One region of the Streptomyces sp. NPDC086147 genome, then DNA from elsewhere that is predicted to be linked to it. Evidence: riboswitches for the same ligand, from Rfam matches in the RefSeq annotation. Region 1 holds a riboswitch; each other region holds the start of a gene.
The links. Region 1 has a riboswitch for cobalamin ahead of AB0398_RS13105 (acyl-CoA thioesterase). Riboswitches for the same ligand answer to the same signal wherever they lie in the genome.
Positions count from the first base shown of each region.

Region 2: it holds a riboswitch for cobalamin, as region 1 does, so the genes downstream of both, AB0398_RS02695 (ribonucleoside-diphosphate reductase subunit alpha) here and AB0398_RS13105 (acyl-CoA thioesterase) in region 1, are expected to answer to the same signal.
Region 3: it holds a riboswitch for cobalamin, as region 1 does, so the genes downstream of both, cobN (cobaltochelatase subunit CobN) here and AB0398_RS13105 (acyl-CoA thioesterase) in region 1, are expected to answer to the same signal.
Region 4: it holds a riboswitch for cobalamin, as region 1 does, so the genes downstream of both, AB0398_RS20055 (cobalamin biosynthesis protein) here and AB0398_RS13105 (acyl-CoA thioesterase) in region 1, are expected to answer to the same signal.

Region 1 is NZ_JBFBJO010000004.1:543,283-548,424, reverse strand. Features, by position in the region: gene AB0398_RS13120 (tetratricopeptide repeat protein) at 1-557, opposite strand, end outside; gene AB0398_RS13115 (tetratricopeptide repeat protein) at 603-2,171, opposite strand; gene AB0398_RS13110 (hypothetical protein) at 2,189-2,677, opposite strand; cobalamin riboswitch at 2,956-3,111, shown strand; gene AB0398_RS13105 (acyl-CoA thioesterase) at 3,184-3,636, shown strand; gene AB0398_RS13100 (ECF transporter S component) at 3,684-4,529, opposite strand; partial or broken gene AB0398_RS13095 (ATP-binding cassette domain-containing protein) at 4,526-5,142, opposite strand, start outside.
Region 2 is NZ_JBFBJO010000001.1:558,418-563,559, reverse strand. Features, by position in the region: gene AB0398_RS02715 (GntR family transcriptional regulator) at 1-48, shown strand, start outside; gene AB0398_RS02710 (DUF3311 domain-containing protein) at 272-526, shown strand; gene mctP (monocarboxylate uptake permease MctP) at 523-2,127, shown strand; gene AB0398_RS02700 (GNAT family N-acetyltransferase) at 2,209-2,718, shown strand; cobalamin riboswitch at 2,768-2,908, shown strand; gene AB0398_RS02695 (ribonucleoside-diphosphate reductase subunit alpha) at 3,040-5,142, shown strand, end outside.
Region 3 is NZ_JBFBJO010000003.1:364,261-369,402, forward strand. Features, by position in the region: gene AB0398_RS09730 (cobalamin biosynthesis protein CobG) at 1-1,188, opposite strand, end outside; gene AB0398_RS09735 (hypothetical protein) at 1,322-1,705, opposite strand; gene AB0398_RS09740 (hypothetical protein) at 1,704-1,952, shown strand; cobalamin riboswitch at 2,006-2,132, shown strand; gene cobN (cobaltochelatase subunit CobN) at 2,172-5,142, shown strand, end outside.
Region 4 is NZ_JBFBJO010000008.1:265,646-270,787, forward strand. Features, by position in the region: gene AB0398_RS20045 (putative cobaltochelatase) at 1-311, opposite strand, end outside; gene AB0398_RS20050 (cobyric acid synthase) at 385-1,941, opposite strand; gene AB0398_RS20055 (cobalamin biosynthesis protein) at 1,938-2,909, opposite strand; cobalamin riboswitch at 2,941-3,083, opposite strand; gene AB0398_RS20060 (hypothetical protein) at 3,195-3,416, opposite strand; gene AB0398_RS20065 (inorganic phosphate transporter) at 3,429-4,706, opposite strand; gene AB0398_RS20070 (hypothetical protein) at 5,088-5,142, shown strand, end outside.

The DNA.
Region 1 (5,142 bases):
ACGCGGGTCGCACGGGTCGTGCCGTGCTCCTCGCCGAACACGCGCTCCATGACCGGCAGCACCTGGTCCAACAGTGCGACGGCCCGGCCGGGTTCACCGGCCGCCCGGCACGCATCCGCCAGATTGCCCCGTGCGAGGAGGGTGTCGGGGTGCTCCTCGCCCAGCACGCGTTCCATGTCCCCGAGGATCCCCTCGAAGCGGCGGACGGTCTCGCGCGGGTCCTCCGACGCCTTGCGCGCGGCCGCCAGGTTGTTCCGCGTCACCAGGGCGAGATGGTGGTCCCCGCCGAACGCGCGGACGCAGGCGTCGAGGTTCTCCTCGTACAGGCGGACGGCCTCGTCGTGTCGTCCCGCCGCCTGCCACGTACGGGCGAGGGTGTTGCGCGCGGTGAGGGCGGAGAGGTCCTCGCCGTCCTCGGACGAGTCGGGGAACGAGCCGTACGCGGACGCGGGGTCTTCCCCGAGCAGGGCGAGCGCCTTGTCCTCGTCGCCCACGGCCCGGTAGGCGTCGGCGAGGTTGTTGCGGCTGGCGAGGGTGAGCCGGTGCGTCGCCCCCAGGACGCGTTCCTCGTCGCGCAGGACCCGCTCGTACAGGAGGATGGCCTATTTGATGTGCCCCGCCGCATCGTGGGCGTGCGCCAGGTTGTGGCGGCAGGCGAGCGTGTGGATGTCGTCGTGGCCGAGTTCCCGCTCGTGGTGGGCGAGGGACCGGCGGAGGTGCTCGGCGGCCCGGGCCACGAGTCCCTGGCTGATGAGGAACACGCCGGTGTGGTCGAGGAGCCGCGCCGTGGTTCCGGTGTCGGCGGACCGCGGCGTGTGGTCGGCCAGCGCGTCCATGTGCGGGAGCAGGGTGCGGCCGGTCGGCCAGGTGGCGGGATCCTGCCAGTCGGTCGGCCGGACGACGGCCTCCAGCGCGGCGGTCGCGCGCCCCCGGGCCTCGGTGATGAGGCCGGGCGCGCGGTGCGGGTCGTCGGTGTCGGAGGTCCGCGCGACGGACTGGACCAGCCGGTGGACGGAGAGGGCGCGCGCCTCGGGATCGACGGTGATCATGCTGTACGCGTTGAGGACGCCGATCGCGTCGACGACCCCGGCCGGCGCGTCCTCGTCGTCCAGGAGGCCGGTGGGGATGCCGTCGGGCGCGTACCAGGCCAGGGTGCGCAGCATGTCGGCGGCCTGCGGTCGCCGTTCGCGGATGTCGTCCAGCGTGACGCGCCAGATGCGGGCGATGGTGCGTTCGTGGACGGTGAAGCCCTCGCCGCCCCGCTGGTACAGCGGGCCGGGGTTCTGCCGGAGCAGGCCCAGGTAGGCGGCCGGGGTCAGCAGGGGGTTCTGGGCGAGATAGGCGGCGGCCTGTTCGACGGCCAGGGGGAGATGGCCCAGGTCCGCGCAGAGTTCGGCCGCTCCGGACAGGTCCCGGCCGCCGCCGACGGTCGCGATGCGGGTGAGCAGGGCCAGCGATTCGTCCGGTCGCAGGACGTCGAGCCGGATGACCTCGCCGGCGTCGTGCCACACCGTGGCGAGCCTGCTGGTGACGAGAAAACGCCCGTGGGGCAGGCGGGCCAGGAGCGGGGCGATGTCCGCGACGTGGTTGACGTTGTCCAGGACGAGCAGCCAGCCGCTGTGCGTGGCCAGCCACTGCATCCCGTTCTCGGCCAGGGCTTCCACCGTCAGCGCCTTGGAGACGGCGGGCTGCAGGGCGGTGGCGAGGGCGGCCAGGCCCCGTTCCACGCCCGCCGCGCTGTCGGCGGACATCCACCGGACGGGCGCGAGACGGTGCTTGCGGGCCCGGGTGGCCGCCCAGTGCGCGACCAGCGTGCTCTTGCCGACCCCGCCGAGTCCGTGCACGGCCTGGAGCCCCACGCCGCCGTTCCTCTTCATGGCGGCGTCGAGGCGTTCGAGTTCGGCGGTGCGCCCCACGAAGCGGGTGGTGCGGTACGGCAGGTTGTCCAGTCCGGGACGGGCCTTGACCTCGGACACGGGCCGCACCGCCTCCGGGGGGAGCACCACGCCGGAATGGGCGTGGTAGATGCCCGTGACGGCGATGCCGCCGTGCGTCGCGCTCGCGTTCCCGCTGCCCGTCACCCGCTGTGCGGGGGTGACGCCGTCCTCCGCGCCCCCGGCCGGGGTGTGCGTGCCGGGATCGCGTCCTCTGCCCCATCGCCACCTGGCCATACCGAGGTCCCGGCCGTCTACTCGGTCACGATGCCGCTGATCGCGCTGGACCCCGCGCCGGCGGCCTCCGCGTCCCCGGTGTTCACGGCGCGTGCGGCGCGCCCGTCGCCCGACCGCCTCACCCCGGTCACGGCGCTGCCGCCGTCCCGCGCCAGTGCGTTCCCGGTCGCCAGGGCCGTGTCGGCCTCCGGGTCGGCGACGAGGGCCGACAGGGCGCGCAGGTCCCGGGCTGCCCGCTCCCGGTCCCCCGCGTCGAGGGATTCGAGCAGGTTCTCGAACCGTTCCTGCCACACCCCTTCCTGGCGCGACAGCTCCCGGTCCGGGTCCGTGGCGGCGCCCGGCTCAAGCGCCCGGGCCGTCCGGTCCAGCCTTTCCAGTTCGGCCCGCCCCCGCTCCGCGTCACCGCGGCCGAACAGTTCGGCGACCCGCTGCCGCACCGCGTGCCAGGCGTCGGTGCCGGCGGCCTGGACCACCGCCCCGCCGCCCGCCGCGGCCAACGCGGTCAAAGCCTCGGTCAGCAAAGTCCCCACCCGCCCCTCACGTCGCCCCGCCTCTTCTCCCCGGCAACGTACAGGCCCGCCGCCGCGTACGGGGTTCGGTTCAAGCCAGTCGGAGCCTTCCACCGAGGCTCCTCGGCGCGGGCCCCGTCCCGGATCAGGGGCGTCGGGCCGGGGAGACGTACTCCCCGCCCGGCCGGCGGCGACGCGCAGGACGGCCCCGTCGGGGTGCCGCGTAGGCTGGTCGCGCAGCTGGTTCGCCCCCGTCCGCCAGGCGGGAGGCGTCGTAAGAGGGAACCCGGTGGGAATCCGGGACTGCCCCGCAGCGGTGAGCGGGAACGACCGCCGTCATACGCACTGGGCCCGGAGAGGGCCTGGGAAGCGACGGCCAGTAGGAGTCCTCCGGACGAGTCCGGTGGGCGTGCCCGCGAGTCCGAAGACCTGCCCGCTGCCCGCGCGCCCACACCCCGTGCGCGCGGAACAGCACCCGCCGCGACTCGCGAAGGAGAGTTGACGTGGCCGATCCCACCGTCACCAGCCCCGTTCCCGCCGCCCGTCCCACCAAGACGCCGGACGACTCCCGGGTCGTCCTCGCCCACATCATGAGCGAGCACGACACCAATCTCTACGGCACCATCCACGGCGGCGTGATGATGAAGCTCATCGACGACGCCGCGGCGGCCGCCGCCGGGCGGCACGCCGACGGCCCGGCCGTCACCGTCTCCGTCGACCGGATGACCTTCCTCGCCCCCGTGCGGGCCGGAGACCTGCTCAGCGTCGAGGCGGGCCTCGAACGGGCCGGGCGGACGTCGATGACCGTCGGGGTCCGGGTGACCTCCGAGCGCTGGAACAGCACCGGCCCCGCCACCGAGGTGGCCACCGCCTTCCTGACCTTCGTCGCCATCGACGCCGACGGCACCCCGCGCCCCGTCCCCGTCCTCGACGTACCGCTGCCCGGCCTGTCCTGACCGGGCGGCGGCTCTCCGGGACCGCCGGCACCGCCGACGCGTGAGGCCTACGCCCGTTCGGCCCGCGGCTCCGGTGCGTCCTCCTCCTTCCGGAGGGGCCGGGAGGAGAAGCGGACCGGGGCCTGGAAGCGGGCCTTGCGGGCGGCGCGGCGGAAGACGGTGAGGACGGCCGGTCCCGCGAGGACGACGCAGACGAAGTTGGTGACGGCGCGGCCCGTGTCCCAGCCGAGGGAGGTGGCCAGGTCGAAGGCCAGGTACCGCTGGAACTGCTCGGTGAACGGGAGCCCGGGGAGGTAGGCGATGGAGCTGTTCGGATCGAGCGAGAACGGCCAGAAGGAGAGGTTGAGGAGGAAGCCGAAGAGGTAGCCGGAGAGCGAGCCGTACACCGCGAGCAGGGCGACCTCGCGGCGCCCCGTGGCCTTCGGGAGGAACCCGGCGAGCATGCCGACGAAGGCGCAGCCGAACATCTGGTACGGCATCCAGGGGCCGACGCCGCCGGTGATGAGCGCCGAGGCGAACAGGGACGTGCAGCCCAGGGTGAAGCCGAAGCCGGGGCCGTAGACCCGGCCCGCGAGCACGAGGATGAAGAACACCGTCTCGATGCCGGCCGTGCCCGCGCCGAGGGGACGGATGGCGGCGTTGACCGCGGAGAGGACCCCCAGCATGGCCAGCGCCTTGGAGTCGATGCCGCCTTCGGCGATCTCGGAGATCACCACGCAGAGCACGATCACCAGGAGCACGCCGAAGATCAGCGGCGGGGCGTAGTTCGAGTCGAACTTCCCGGGTGCGACGAGGAACGGCCAGAAGAACGCGACGACGCCGAGGAAGGCCGCCATGGCGATGACGACTCCGGCCCGGGCGCGGATGCGGATGGCGGCGGTGGACGTGCTCATGAGGCCGGGCCCGTTCCGTCGATGTCGGCGTCGGCGTCGGCGTCGAGTACGGCCGTCAGCTGGTCCACCGTGAGGAAGGGCAGGGGCGCCAGGATCTTCGCGGTCTGGGGGGCGAAGACCGGCGAGGCGACGATGACCTCGGTGGTGGGGCCGTCGGCGACGACGTCGCCCTCCGCCATGACGACGACCCGGTCGGCCGCGCGGGCGACGAACTCCACGTCGTGGGTGGAGACGACGACGGAGCGGCCCTCGGCGGCGAGGGCGTCCACGATGCCGATCAGCTCGCCCTTGGCCCGGTAGTCGAGACCGCGCGTGGGCTCGTCGAGGAGCAGCACCCGTGGCGCGGCGGCGAGTTGGATCGCCAGGACGAGGGCCAGCTTCTGTCCCTCGGACAGGTCGCGCGGATGGGTGGTGTCGGGGATGCCGGGCGCAAGGCGGTCCAGGAGGGCGCGGGCCGGGACGCCGTCGGCCGCGACCCCGGACTCGGCGTCGGCCTGGTCGAGTTCCTGCTTGACGCTCTCCAGGTAGAGCAGGTCCGTGGGGGTCTGCGGCACCAGGCCGACGAGCCGCCGGGCCTCGGCCGCCGGGAGCTTCCGGGGGTCCCGCTTCCCCG
Region 2 (5,142 bases), on a different contig from region 1:
GGCGACCGGTACAAGTTCGTGGCCCGCCTCAAGCGCCCCAACGGCTGAGCAGACGGCACCCCCTCTCGCAGGACGGTCGCACCCCCCGACGGGTGCGGCCGTTTCGCGTTTCCGGGAATGTCGTATTCCCTCCGCACGGCACCGCCGGTGATCGAAGAGGGCCTCTTCCGACAAAACAGATCCGTTATGCGGACGGGGGTTCCATGGAACGGACGCGTCCCCTAGATTTCCCCAGCATTACCGAGGTGATCAGCGAGGGGACGAAATCTCGATGTCAGAAGCGGCACAAGGGAAACAACCGACCGTCACCCCCCTGCGGGTGGTGATCGCGCTCTGTCTCGTCGCCCCGTTCGTGGCGATGCTCTGGGTGGGCTCCTACGCGAAGGCCGAACCCCTCTTCGCGGGCATCCCCTTCTTCTACTGGTACCAGATGCTCTGGGTGCTGGTCTCCACCCTGCTCACCATGATCGCCTACAAGCTGTGGCAGCGGGACCAGCGGTCCCGCGAGGGAGGTGACGCGCGATGAAGGACGGCGTGAACGGCGTGGCACTCGCCGTCTTCATCTTCTTCTTCCTGGCCGTCACGGTCATGGGCTTCCTGGCCTCGCGCTGGCGCAGGGCCGAGACCGACAGCCTCGACGAGTGGGGCCTGGGCGGCCGGTCCTTCGGCACCTGGGTGACCTGGTTCCTGCTCGGCGGCGACCTCTACACCGCGTACACCTTCGTCGCCGTCCCGGCGGCCATCTACGCGGCGGGCGCGGCCGGCTTCTTCGCGGTGCCGTACACGATCCTGGTGTACCCGCTGATCTTCACCTTCCTGCCGCGCCTGTGGTCGGTCTCGCACAAGCACGGGTACGTGACCACCTCCGACTTCGTCCGGGGCCGCTTCGGCTCCAAGGGCCTGTCGCTGGCGGTGGCGGTCACCGGCATCCTGGCCACCATGCCGTACATCGCGCTCCAGCTCGTCGGCATCCAGGCCGTCCTGGACGTGATGGGCGTCGGCGGCGGCGAGAACACCCACTGGTTCGTCAAGGACCTGCCGCTGCTCATCGCCTTCGGCGTCCTCGCGGCCTACACCTACTCCTCCGGCCTGCGCGCCCCCGCGCTCATCGCCTTCGTCAAGGACACCCTGATCTACGTCGTCATCGCGGTGGCGATCATCTACATCCCGATCAAGCTGGGCGGCTTCGACGAGATCTTCGCCCAGGCGGGCGAGAAGTTCACCACCAACAAGGTCGGTGGACTCGTGCCCGGCGAGGCCGGCCAGTGGACGTACGCGACGCTCGCGCTCGGCTCCGCGCTCGCGCTCTTCATGTACCCGCACTCCATCACGGCGACGCTGTCGTCCCGGAGTCGCGAGGTCATCCGCCGCAACACCACGATCCTGCCGCTGTACTCGCTGATGCTGGGCCTGCTCGCGCTGCTGGGCTTCATGGCGATCGCCGCCGGCATCAAGGTCGAGAACGGCCAGCTCGCCATCCCGCAGCTCTTCGAGACGATGTTCCCCGACTGGTTCGCGGGCGTCGCGTTCGCCGCGATCGGCATCGGCGCGCTCGTCCCGGCCGCGATCATGTCGATCGCCGCCGCCAACCTCTTCACCAGGAACATCTACAAGGACTTCATCAAGCCGGACGCCACCCCGGCACAGGAGACCAAGGTCTCCAAGATCGTCTCGCTCCTGGTCAAGGTCGGCGCCCTCGTGTTCGTTCTGACCATGGACAAGACGGTCGCCATCAACTTCCAGCTCCTCGGCGGCATCTGGATCCTCCAGACCTTCCCCGCCCTGGTCGGGGGGCTCTTCACCCGCTGGTTCCACCGCTGGGCACTGCTCGCCGGCTGGGCCGTCGGCATGCTGTACGGCACGATCGCGGCCTACAACGTGTCGACGCCGAAGCAGGCGCACTTCGGCGGCTCCTCCGCCGAGATCCCCGGCATCGGCGAGATCGGCTACATCGGCCTCACCGCCTTCGTCCTCAACGTCGTGGTCACCGTGGTCCTCACCCTCGTCCTCAAGGCCCTCAAGGCCCCCGAGGGCGTCGACGAGACCTCCCCGTCGGACTACACGGCCGACGCCGGCGACCCCGGCGTGAAGACCGAGATGGAGAAGGCCACCGCGCCCACCCACTGACACCGGCAGCACCGAAAGGGCCCGGGACCTCCACCAGGAGGCCCCGGGCCCCGCCGCTTCCCCGGCGTGCACACTTCCCCCATGGACTTCACGATCAGGGCGGTACGGCCCGAGGAGTACGAGGTGCTCGGCGAACTGACCGGGCGCACCTATCTGGACGACGGACTGCTGAAGTACGGGGCCGAGGACTCCTACCTGGCCGTGCTGCGGGACACGGAGCGGCGGGCCCGCGAGAGCGAGGTCCTCGTCGCGGAGGACACCGGGGACGCGGCGGGGCGGATCGTCGGCGGGGTGACCTTCGCCCGGGGCGGCACCCCGTGGGCCGACATCGCGGTGGCCGGCGAGGCCGAGTTCCGGATGCTCGCGGTCGCCCGGGAAGCCCGCGGCCGGGGCGTCGGGGAGGCGCTCGTACGGGCCTGTGTCGACCGGGCGCGGGCCCTCCCGGGGTGCGCCAGGATCGTGCTCTCCACGGGCGCCGAGATGGCCTCCGCGCACCGGATCTACGAGCGGATGGGCTTCGTCCGCACCCCGCACCGGGACTGGGAGCCGGTCCCCGATCACTCTCTGCGCACCTACTCCCTGGAGTTCTGAGCCCACGTCACGCCCAGGGGGCGACACAACATGTGGGGGGTGCCACGAGCGGCGCCCCCCACATGTATGCTCGTCCTCGCTGTCGACGCAGGGGAATCCGGCGCGAATCCGGAACTGTCCCGCAACGGTGTACTTCGTGCGGTTTCGTCCGGGGTGAGTCCGGACACCTGCCGACAGCGCGCCCGGTCCTTCCGTTCCGGGTGCCACAGACGTCCGGGCCTCGCGGAGTGGGCCGGTGGACGCGGCGCGTCATGCCTGGACGCCCGCCCGTCCGCCCTTTCCCCCGCCGAGGCCCCGAGCCGAGCGAGGGAGAGCCCCCACGTGACCATCGCGCCCGCCGATCCGGCTTCGGCCGAGGCTTCCGCGGTCGAGAGCGACGGCCCCGGGACCGTACTGCTGCGGACCCTGACCGACCTCACCGCCGATCTCCCCGACACCGACCCCGGCAAGGTCGCCGCCGCCGCACTCCGCGGCCGCAGCGCCGCCGCGGACGAGGCGGAGCTGCGCGAGCTGGCCACCGAGGCGGCCGCCGGCCTGATCGCCGAGGACCCGGCGTACTCCCGGCTCGCCGCCCGGCTCCTCACCATCACCATCGCGGACGAGGCGGCCTCCCAGGGCTCGGTCAACTTCTCCTCCTCGGTCGCCGTCGGGCACCACGAGGGCCTGATCGCCGACCGCACCGCCGAGTTCGTCGCGCTACACGCCGACCGCCTCGACGCCACGATCGACCGCGCCGGCGACGACCGCTTCGGCTACTTCGGCCTGCGCACCCTCTACTCGCGCTACCTGCTGCGCCACCCGATCACCCGCAAGGTGATCGAGACCCCGCAGCACTTCATGCTGCGCGTCGCCTGCGGTCTGGCCGAGGACGAGGGCGTCCGCGCGCTCGACGAAGTGGCCGCGCTGTACGGCCTGATGAGCCGGCTGGACTACCTGCCGTCCTCCCCCACGCTCTTCAACTCCGGCACCCGCCACCCGCAGATGTCCTCCTGCTACCTCCTGGACTCCCCGCAGGACGAGCTGGACTCCATCTACGACCGCTACCACCAGGTCGCGCGCCTCTCGAAGCACGCGGGCGGCATCGGCCTCTCGTACTCCCGCATCCGCGCCCGCGGTTCGCTGATCCGCGGCACCAACGGGCACTCCAACGGCATCGTGCCGTTCCTGAAGACCCTCGACGCCTCCGTCGCCGCCGTGAACCAGGGCGGCCGCCGCAAGGGCGCCGCCGCCGTCTACCTGGAGACCTGGCACGCGGACATCGAGGAGTTCCTGGAGCTCCGCGACAACACGGGCGAGGACCAGCGCCGCACGCACAACCTGAACCTGGCGCACTGGATCCCGGACGAGTTCATGCGCCGCGTGAACGCCGACGCCGAGTGGTCGCTGTTCTCCCCCTCGGACGTGCCCGAGCTCGTGGACCTGTGGGGCGCGGAGTTCGACGCCGCCTACCGCAAGGCCGAGGCCGACGGTCTGGCCCGCAAGACGATGCCGGCCCGCGACCTGTACGGCCGGATGATGCGGACCCTGGCCCAGACCGGCAACGGCTGGATGACCTTCAAGGACGCCTCGAACCGGACGGCCAACCAGACCGCCGAGCCCGGCCACACCGTCCACTCCTCCAACCTCTGCACGGAGATCCTGGAGGTCACGGACGACGGCGAGACCGCGGTCTGCAACCTGGGCTCGGTCAACCTCGGCGCGTTCGTGGTCGGTTCGGACATCGACTGGGAGCGCCTGGACGCGACCGTCCGCACGGCCGTCACCTTCCTCGACCGGGTCGTCGACATCAACTTCTACCCGACCGAGCAGGCGGGCCGCTCCAACTCCCGCTGGCGTCCGGTCGGCCTGGGCGCCATGGGCCTCCAGGACGTCTTCTTCCAGCTGAAGCTGCCCTTCGACTCCCCCGAGGCGCGGGCGCTCTCCACCCGGATCGCCGAGCGGATCATGCTGGCCGCGTACGAGGCCTCCACCGACCTGGCCGAGCGCAACGGCCCGCTCCCCGCCTGGGAGAAGACCCGCGCGGCCCGCGGCGTGCTGCACCCCGACCACTACGACGTCGAGCTGAACTGGCCGGAGCGCTGGACCGCGCTGCGCGAGCGGATCGCCGCCGTCGGCATGCGCAACAGCCTCCTCCTCGCCATCGCGCCGACCGCGACGATCGCCTCGATCGCCGGCGTGTACGAGTGCATCGAGCCGCAGGTCTCCAACCTGTTCAAGCGCGAGACGCTGTCGGGCGAGTTCCTCCAGGTCAACTCGTACCTGGTCGACGAGCTGAAGAGGCTCGGCGTCTGGGACGCGCAGACCCGCGAGGCGCTGCGCGACTCCAACGGCTCGGTGCAGGGCTTCACCTGGGTCCCGGCCGAGGTGCGCGAGCTGTACCGCACGGCCTGGGAGATCCCGCAGCGCGGCCTGATCGACATGGCC
Region 3 (5,142 bases), on a different contig from region 1:
CGTGGTGACCGCGGGGGCCAGATCGGTACGGGGGACGGGGGCGCCGTCGACCAGGTAGCCGCCGCCGGGGGCGGCGAGGACGTCGACCCAGTCGCCGTGCGGGTGGCCGCAGCGGCGCTCGCACCCGGAGTAGTGGACGGGCAGGCCGGGACGGCCGGGGGCCGCGTCCGCCCGGACGTCCGCGAGGGACCTGGCGCAGCCGGGCCGCCCGGTGCAGGCGCTGACGCCGGCCCAGGGGGAGTCGGGCCGGGTGATCAGTCCGGCCGCGTCGAGCGCGGGCGTCCGGTCGGGCCCGGCGCCGACGACGACGGCTCCGCGCCAGGGCGTGAGCCGCACCTCGTCGGCGGGCAGCAGGGCCCGCAGCTGGGCGGCGGTGAGACGGCCGAGGGGGGCGAGCACGTGGAGGGCGGCGGGGCCGAGGGGGCCGGGGGCGGGGGGCGGCCCCTGCGGCAGGACCGGCTCCGGTACCTCTTCCACCACGAGCGCCTCCCGTACGTCCCGTACGTCGGCCCCGTGCCCCTCCGGCAGTTCCCGTACGCGCCAGGCGCCGGTGCCGGCCGCGCGGGCGGCGGAGAGGAAGACACGGGCGGCGGCGAGGGCGGCGCGGGGCGCGTCGTCGGCGGCGACGCGCACGGCCCGGCCGCCCAGGTGCAGGAGCGCGGTGCGGGGGTCCACTGCGACCAAGGTCACATCCCCGCCGAGGCCGGTGACGTCGCCGCGGCCGTCGTCCAGGACGAAGAGGAAGCGCCCGGAGAGCGCGGCGGCCCAGGGCGCGGCGCAGAGCCGTTCGTCCAGCTCGCGGGCCCACAACTGCACGTCGGCGGCGCCGAGTCCGTCGAGGCCCGCGGCCGGGGAGACCACGATGTTGCGGACGCGCTCGTGGGTGGCCGAGGGCAGCAGGCCCGCCTCCGCCAGGAGCGCCGCGAGCTCCGCCCCGCAGCCGTCCGCGAGGCCGCGCAGCTCGGCGTTCCCGCGCGAGGTGACGCTGATCCGCCCGTCCCCCAGGGACTCGGCGGCGTCCGCCAGGACCTCGACCTGATGCGCCGTCAACCTCCCTGCGGGCAGCCGCAGTCGGGCCAGGTGCCCGTCGTCGGCGGAGTGCAGCCGCAGCGCCCCGGGGCAGGCGTCGCCGCGCTCCCGCACACGGGGTGCGCCGGGGGCGGGCTTCGGGGTCGGGACGGGCGGCATGGCGGCGAGCATACCCACGGGAAAACCGGCGGTCGGCGGGGTGTGACGGGCCTGACTCGGGGGGCTCGGGCGGGCGCGGCCGACCCGGCCCCCGGTGCTTCGGCGGGCGCGCTCCGGTCCCGCCGGACGTGCCCTAGGACGTTCCGCCCGCGGTCGCGAGCAACGCGCTCGCCGCCAGGACGGGGACGAGGAGGGTGGTGCAGAGCCAGACGGACGCGACGCGGTCCATGGTGATCTCCTCGCCGCTCAGCAGTTGGGCGAAGTGGTGCCGGTACATCCGGCGCCGGAACGGGAGCAGGGCGACCGGCATGGACACGGCCATGACGCTGTACAGGAACAGGTAGATCCCCTCCCGCTCCCGGTTCAGCAGCTCCAGCAGGGCGACCACGGAGAAGAGGGCGGGGAACCCCGCGAAGACGACCCGCACGGCGGTCTTCCGCATGCCCTCCGCCCTGTCCCGCAACTCCTCCGGCGCCTCGTCGATCCCGGTGGCGGAGAACCTCTCCATCGTGATCATGAGCACCAGGGTCGCCGCCGTCGCGATCAGCCACCACGTGTGCACCGGTACGGAGAACAGCACCGTCCACCCCCTTTCCTCGCACCGGCTCGCGCCGGGTGGCGTCAGCATGACCGGCCCGCCCGGCGCCGCGCACTGCCGGTGCCCGGCAGTCTTCGGCCCGCGCTCCTGCGCGCCCCGGCTCCCGGCCACCCCGGCCCCCGGCGCGGAGGCACCGGTCCGCTGTCCGCCCCAGGACCCGGTGTGATCCGCCTGACCCTCCCGCTCCCTCCGGCGTCCGGAGCTCACGATCTAGGATGCAAGCGGCATGGGGTCCCAGGACCCCGGGGAGGAAGCCCGGTGAGATTCCGGCGCGGTCCCGCCACTGTGAGCCGGCCCGGTGTTCTCGGGCCGGTGAGTCAGGAACTCCTGCCGTCCACACGACCACCCGGGGCGCGGACAACCCCGAGGAAGGCCTGCGCTCGCCATGCTTCTGCTGCTGTCGCACTCCGACACCGACCTGCTCAGCGCCCGCGCGGCCGGCGGACCGGTGGAGTACCGGTTCGCCAACCCGTCCCGGCTCCCGCTCGCCGACCTCGACGGGCTGCTCGACGGCGCCGAACTCGTCGTCGTCCGGCTCCTCGGCGGGCTCCGCTCCTGGCAGGACGGGCTCGACGCGATTCGCGCCGCCGGGAAGCCTGTCGTCGTGCTCAGCGGTGAGCAGGCGCCCGACGCGCAGCTCATGGAGGCGTCCACCGTGCCCGTCGGCGTCGCCACCGAGGCGCACGCCTACCTGGCGCACGGCGGCCCCGCCAACCTGGAGCAGCTCGCCCGCTTCCTCTCCGACACCGTCCTGCTCACCGGCCACGGCTTCGAGGCCCCGGCCGCCGCCCCCACCTGGGGCCCGCTGGAGCGCACCCCGAAGGCCACCGAGGGCCCGACGATCGCCGTGCTCTACTACCGCGCCCACCACATGAGCGGCAACACCGCCTTCGTCGGCGCCCTGTGCGACGCGATAGAGGACGCCGGCGCGCGGGCCCTCCCGCTGTACGTGGCCTCCCTGCGCGCCCCCGAGCCGGAGCTGCTCGACACCCTCCGCACCGCCGACGCGATCGTCACCACCGTCCTCGCGGCGGGCGGCACCAAGCCCGCCGAGGCGCAGGCCGGCGGCGACGAGGAGGCCTGGGACGCGGGCGCGCTCGCCTCGCTCGACGTGCCGATCCTCCAGGCCCTCTGCCTGACCGGCTCGCGGTCCGCGTGGGAGGAGAACGACGAGGGCCTCTCCCCGCTGGACTCCGCCAGCCAGGTCGCCGTCCCCGAGTTCGACGGGCGCCTGATCACCGTCCCGTTCTCCTTCAAGGAGATCGACGAGGACGGCCTGCCCGCGTACGTGGCGGACGCCGAGCGCGCGGCCCGCGTCGCCGGGATCGCCGTGCGGCACGCCCGCCTCCGGCACATCCCGAACGCCGAGAAGAGGCTCGCGCTCGTCCTCTCCGCGTACCCCACCAAGCACTCCCGCATCGGCAACGCCGTCGGCCTGGACACCCCCGCCTCCGCCGTCTCCCTCCTTCGCCGGCTGATCGAGGAGGGCTACGACTTCGGGCCCGCCGAGGACCTCCCCGGCCTGGTCTCGGGCGACGGCGACGAGCTGATCTACGCCCTCATCGAGGCCGGCGGCCACGACCAGGACTGGCTGACCGAGGAGCAGTTGGCCAGGAACCCGGTCCGCATCCCGGCCGCCGACTACAAGCGCTGGTACGCGACCCTCCCCGAGGAGCTGCGCACCCACGTCGAGGAGCACTGGGGCCCGGCGCCCGGCGAGATGTTCCTCGACCGGTCGCGGAACCCGGAGGGCGACATCGTGCTCGCCGCCCTGCGGCGCGGGAACCTCCTCGTCCTCATCCAGCCGCCGCGCGGCTTCGGCGAGAACCCGATCGCGATCTACCACGACCCCGACCTCCCGCCGTCCCACCACTACCTGGCCGCCTACCGCTGGATCGCGGCCCGCGCCGAGGACGGCGGCTTCGGCGCCGACGCCATGGTCCACCTGGGCAAGCACGGCAACCTGGAGTGGCTGCCCGGCAAGAACGCCGGCCTGTCCGCCGCCTGCGGCCCGGACGCGGCCCTCGGCGACCTGCCGCTGGTCTACCCGTTCCTGGTCAACGACCCGGGCGAGGGCACCCAGGCCAAGCGGCGCGTGCACGCCACCCTGGTCGACCACCTGGTGCCGCCGATGGCCCGCGCCGACTCGTACGGCGACATCGCGCGCCTGGAGCAGCTGCTCGACGAGTACGCGCAGATCTCCTCCATGGACCCGGCGAAGCTGCCCGCGATCCGCGCCCAGATCTGGACCCTGATCCAGGCCGCCAAGCTCGACCACGACCTCGGTCTGGAGGAGCGCCCGGAGGACGACGGCTTCGACGACTTCCTGCTGCACGTCGACGGCTGGCTGTGCGAGGTCAAGGACGCCCAGATCCGCGACGGCCTGCACGTCCTCGGCGGCGCCCCGGCCGGCGAGGCCCGGGTCAACCTGGTCCTCTCCATCCTGCGCGCCCGCCAGATCTGGGGCGGCACGCAGGCGCTGCCCGGTCTGCGCGAGGCCCTGGGCCTGGACGAGTCGGCCGCGACCCGCACCACCGCCGACGAGGCGGAGGCGAAGGCGCGCGAGCTCGTCGAGGCGATGGAGGCCGCCGACTGGGCGGTGGACGCGGTCGAGTCGGTCGCGGCCGACCACGGTCCCGACGTCCGGGCCGTGCTGCGGTTCGCCGCCGAGCAGGTCGTGCCGCGCCTGGCCGCCACCACCGACGAGCTGGCGCACGCCGTGCACGCGCTGAACGGCGGCTTCGTCCCGGCCGGTCCGTCCGGTTCCCCGCTCCGGGGCCTGGTCAACGTCCTGCCGACCGGCCGCAACTTCTACTCCGTCGACCCGAAGGCCGTCCCCTCCCGCCTCGCCTGGGAGACCGGCCAGGCGCTCGCGGACTCGCTCCTGGAGCGCTACCGCACCGACAACGGCGAGTGGCCGACCTCCGTGGGCCTCTCCCTGTGGGGCACGAGCGCGATGCGCACCGCCGGCGACGACGTCGCCGAGGCGCTCGCCCTGCTCGGCGTCCGCCCGCTGTGGGACGAGGCCTCGCGCCGCGTGAACGGCCTGGAGCCGATCCCGCTCGCGGAGCTGGGCCGTCCGCGCATCGACGTCACCCTGCGCATCTCGGGCTTCTTCCGCGACGCGTTCCCGCACGTCATCGGCCTCCTGGACGACGCCGTACGGCTGGTGGCCGGCCTTGAGGACGAGTCCGCCTCGGACAACCACGTACGGGCCCATGCGCAGGCCGACCTCGCCGAGCACGGCGACGAGCGGCGCGCCACCACCCGCATCTTCGGCTCCCGGCCGGGGACGTACGGCGCGGGCATCCTCCAGCTGATCGACTCCCGCGACTGGCGCACGGACGCCGACCTCG
Region 4 (5,142 bases), on a different contig from region 1:
AGACGGTCCTCGGAGGCGCCGACGGGGAGTTCGACCATCCGCGCGGGCCGCGCGACCCCCGGACCCGCCTCGTGCGGCCCGTCCGGGCAGCCCGGATCGGGCGAGGCCGGGTCGCAGCCGAACCGGCAGCCCGCGACCACCGGCACGGCCGGCAGCAGCTCGGCGAGCGCCCGCACGGCGGTGGACTTCGCGGTGCCCTTCTCACCCCGGACGAGCACGCCGCCCACGGCCGGGCTGACGGCGTTCAGGAGCAGCGCGAGCCGCAGGTCGTCCATGCCGACGACGGCGGTGAACGGATACCGGGTGCTCATCGGGTGGTCTCTCCTTCGGATCGTTGATGTTCGAATGACGGCGCGCGGCCGTCGACGGCGGGCGTCCCGGTCCTCACGGCGCCCCCGGCGGCACGAACGGCAGCCCCGCAGGGGCGCCCTCCTCGATCAGCCGCAGCAGCGCGTCCGTGTCCGCGTGCTCCTCGATCAGGTCGCCGAGCCGGTCGAGCTGCTCCTCGCGCAGAGTGCCGAACGACGTGTCCGGGGCCGGGACGAACCGGCGCCCGGCCGCCGCCGCGACCTCCCGCAGGAACGCCCGCCGGAAGCCGTCGCTCTCCAGGGAGCCGTGCCAGTGGGTGCCCCACACGGAGCCGACCCGGCACCCGTCCAGGAACGGCTCTCCCCCGCGTACGTCCGCGACGCCGTGGTGGATCTCGTACCCCTCGACCCGCTCGCCGAGCGCCTCGCCGACCGGCCGGGCCAGGGTCTTCTCGACCCCGAACCGCACCCGTACGGGAAGGAGACCGAGCCCGTCGACCACCCCGGCCTTCGACTCGACCTCGTCCTCGATCCGTTCGCCCAGGGCCTGGAAGCCGCCGCAGACGCCGAGCACCGGGCGGCCCTCGGCCGCGCGCCGGGCCAGGGCGTCCGCCAGGCCGCGCTCCCGCAGCCAGGCGAGCGCCTTCACGGTGCCGCGCGTGCCCGGTACGACCACCAGGTCCGCGTCGACCAGTTCCTCGGGCCGGTCCACGAACCGGACGACCACGCCCGGCTCGGCCGCCAGCGCGTCCACGTCCGTGAAGTTGGACATCAGGGGGACGGCGCAGACGGCGACCCGCAGCACGTCCGCGCCGACCGGCGGCGCCACCACCGACTCCCGGACGGTGCCCCGCAGGGAGACCCGCAGGCCGTCCTCCTCGTCGATGCCGAGCCCGTGCGCGTACGGCAGGACGCCGAAGGTCCGGCGCCCGGTCAGGCCGTACAGCATGTCGAGCCCGGGTTCGAGCAGGCTCACGTCGCCCCGGAACTTGTTCACCAGGTACCCGGCGACGAGCGACTGGTCCTCGGGCGACAGCAGCGCCGTCGTGCCGAAGAACTGGGCGAAGACCCCGCCCCGGTCGATGTCCCCGACCACCACCACGGGCAGCTTCGCGGCCCGCGCCACGCCCATGTTCACGATGTCGGTGCGCCGCAGGTTGATCTCGGCCGGGCTGCCCGCGCCCTCGCAGATCACCGCGTCGTACGTGCTCCGCAGCTCCTCCAGGCACGCCATGACCGGCTCGAACAGCTCCTTCTGCCGCCCCCCGTGCAGTGCCTTCCCGGGGGACGACCCCCCGGACCCCCCGAAGAACCCCCGGGCGCTCAGCTCGCCCACCGGCTTGCCCATCAGGACGACCTGGCTGGAGCGGTCGCTGCCCGGCTTGAGCAGCACCGGGTTCATCAGCGCGGTCGGCTCGACCCGGGCGGCCTGCGCCTGCATGGCCTGGGCCCGGCCTATCTCGGCGCCCTCGCGCGTGACGAAGGAGTTGAGGGACATGTTCTGCCCCTTGAACGGCGCCACCTTCAGACCTCTGCGGACCAGCCACCGGCAGATCCCGGCCGTCACGACGCTCTTGCCCGCGTCGGACGTGGTCCCGGCGACCAGCAGCCCCCCGCCCCTCCCGCCCCTCATGCGCTCCTCCGCTTCCCGCGCTTCACCGCGCCGGCGATCAGACGGCCGCCCGCGCAGGCGGCCAGGGTCAGCGCGGTCACCCGGCGCGAGAGCGCCACCGCCCGTTCGATGTCCGCCACCTCGACGGCCCGCCCCTCCCCGTTCAGGACCGGCCGGTGCTCGACGCGCCCGCCGTACGAGAGGGTGCCCCCGAGCCGTACGCCCAACGCGCCCGCGAAGGAGGCCTCGACCGGGCCCGCGTTGGGGCTCGGGTGCTTCGACGCGTCCGCCCGCCAGGCCCGCACGGCCCCGCGCGGGTTCCCGCCGGCGACGGTGGCGAGCGCGGCCGTCAGGCGCGCGCCCGGCCAGCCGGCCAGGTCGTCGAGGCGGGCCGAGGCCCAGCCGAAGCGGCGGTACCGGGGGGACCTGTGGCCGACCATCGCGTCCAGGGTGTTGACGGCCCGGAAGCCGACGAGCCCGGGCACGCCCGCGACCGCGCCCCAGAACAGGGCGCCGACCACGGCGTCCGAGGTGTTCTCGGCGACCGACTCGACGACCGCGCGGGCCATCGCGGGACCGTCCAGGGACTGCGGGTCGCGCCCGCACAGGTGGGGCAGCCGCTCGCGGGCCACCTCCAGGTCCCCGGCGGCCAGTGCCCCGCCGATCGCGCGGGCCTCCCGGCCCAGGGTCGTCCCGCCGACGACGGCCCACACGGAGGCGGCGGTCAGCGCGACGGCGGCGGCCGGCCGGTCCCGCACGGTCCGGGCGGCGAGGGCGCCGAGGGCGGCGGTGGAACCGGCGCAGACGGCGGTGTGCAGGGCGCCCCAGCCGCGGTGGTCGTGGTGGAGGCGCCGCTCGACGGCGGCGGCGGCCCGGCCGAACGCGGCGACGGGGTGGCCCCGGCGGGGGTCGCCGAGGAGCAGGTCGACGGCGAGGCCCGCGGCCGCTCCGTACGCGAAGACACCGGTGGCTCTGGGACGGCCGGGCATGGCGCTGTGTCCTCACTCAGGGTCCGCGCCCTGGATCGACGTGACCGGCGGCGAGAGTTCCTGACTCCCGGACCCTCGGATCCGGTCACAGTGGCGGGACCGCGCCGGATTCGCACCGGGCTTCCTCTGCTGCCGCCGTAATGGCCTCGGCAGTCCACCACGCCCCGAGAACAAGCGTCAACCCAGCCTTGACCTGCGGCGGCGCACTGTGCGGAGCACCACAGAAAAGAGCCGGGCGGTCCGCACCCGAAGGTGCGGACCGCCCGGCCGGTGGAGCGGGGACCGTCAGACGACGATCAGGTAGATGCCGTACGCCACGGCCGCCAGGCACAGCCCGAAGCAGGCGTAGGCGCCGGTGCGGGCCAGGGCGGCGGAGCCTCCCCGGGCCACGGCCTCCTCCTGCTTGGTGAGGCCGACGATGCCGAGGGTGAAGAGGCCCACCAGGGCGACGGTCGCCACGAGGCTGACGCCGAAGACGGAGCCGAGGGCTGCCCAGTCGATCTTCATGTGGTTCTTTCCTTAGACCTTCGCGGCCGGGGCCGGGGGAGCGGTCGGGTCGGTGGGGGCCGGGGCGAGGATGGTCGCCTTGAGGTTCTCGTCGGTGACGGCGGCCACGGAGCCGGCCGGCGGCGGCGGGGTGACGGCCGCGATGGCGGTGGTCACCACGCCCGCGGGCTCGGCGTCGGAGGCGTCGAGGTCGTCGGCCGTGACGTTGTGGTGGTCGACCGGCTTGCGGCGGGAGAGCGCCCAGATGACGGCCGAGCCGGTCACGAGCAGGACCGCGACGGCGGCGATGCCCCAGGGGCCCTGCTTGGTGAGGAACTCGGCGCCGGCGCCGACCAGGCCCGCGGCGGGCAGGGTCAGGCCCCAGGCGACGAACATCCGGGTCGCGGTCGACCAGCGGACGACACCGCCCTTGCGGCCGAGGCCGGCGCCCATCACGGCACCCGAGCAGGACTGGGTGGTGGAGAGGGAGAAGCCGAGGTGCGAGGAGGCCAGGATGACCGTCGCGGCGCTGGTCTGGGCGGCGAAGCCCTGCTGCGGCTGGAGGTCGGTGAGGCCCTTGCCCATGGTGCGGATGATGCGCCAGCCGCCGAGGTAGGTGCCGAGCGCGATGGCGACACCGGCGGAGACGACGACCCAGAGGGGCGGGTTCGAGCCGGGGGCGACGACGCCCTGGGTGACCAGGGCGAGGGTGATGATGCCCATCGTCTTCTGGGCGTCGTTGGTGCCGTGGGCGAGCGAGACGAGACCGGCGGAGGCGATCTGGCCGGCCCGGTAGCCCTTGGCCGTGGCCTTCGCCTCGGGGTTCGCCTTGATCCGGTACGTCAGCCTGGTCGCGAACATCGCGGCGAGACCCGCGACGAGCGGCGCGGCGACGGCCGGGATGAGGACCTTGGTGACGATGGTGGGGCCGTTCACGGCCGACCAGCCGGCCGACATGACCGCGGCGCCGATGAGGCCGCCGAAGAGCGCGTGGGAGGAGCTGGACGGGAGTCCGAGCAGCCACGTCAGCAGGTTCCACAGGATGGCGCCGACCAGCGCGGCGAAGATCACCTCTGTGCGGATGCCCTCTTCGTTGATGATCCCGCCGGAGATCGTCTTGGCGACCTCCACGGACAGGAACGCGCCGACGAGGTTGAGCACGGCGGACATGGCCACCGCCGTCTTGGGCTTGAGCGCACCGGTCGAGATGGTCGTGGCCATCGCGTTGGCGGTGTCGTGGAAACCGTTCGTGAAATCGAACACGAGAGCTGTCACGACCACAATGGCGAGCAGCAGCGTGATGTGTTCCATTTACCCAGGCAATCGTTCGACGTCAGTGGCTGGTCGAACGTAAGCAACCTGGGTGAACGGAAGATGAACTGGGTCGGGCGGCGTGGTGTCCCCAACCGGTGTCAAGAGATTCCGCTCGGCCCTCCGGAGCGGTCCGCGAGCGACGCCGTCCACGATGCGGTCACCCTGCGACCCCGGGTAATCCGGGCCCGCGCAAGGCCTCGGCGGCCCGCCCCGGTTCCTCCCCCGCCGTCCCGTTCCGCTCCCCGGACCGGACCACCCGACCGGGGGACACCGCCGAGGAGAGCCGCGTCACTCTCCCGGGGTGCGCCCCGGGCGCCGGAACGCACCCCTCCGCACCTTCCGGTGGCACCCCGGTCCCGTCCTGCGGACACTGGGGGTGTGCGCCCGGCTACAGCGACGGCAGCGGCCGTCACCACCCTGCTCGGTGCCGGCG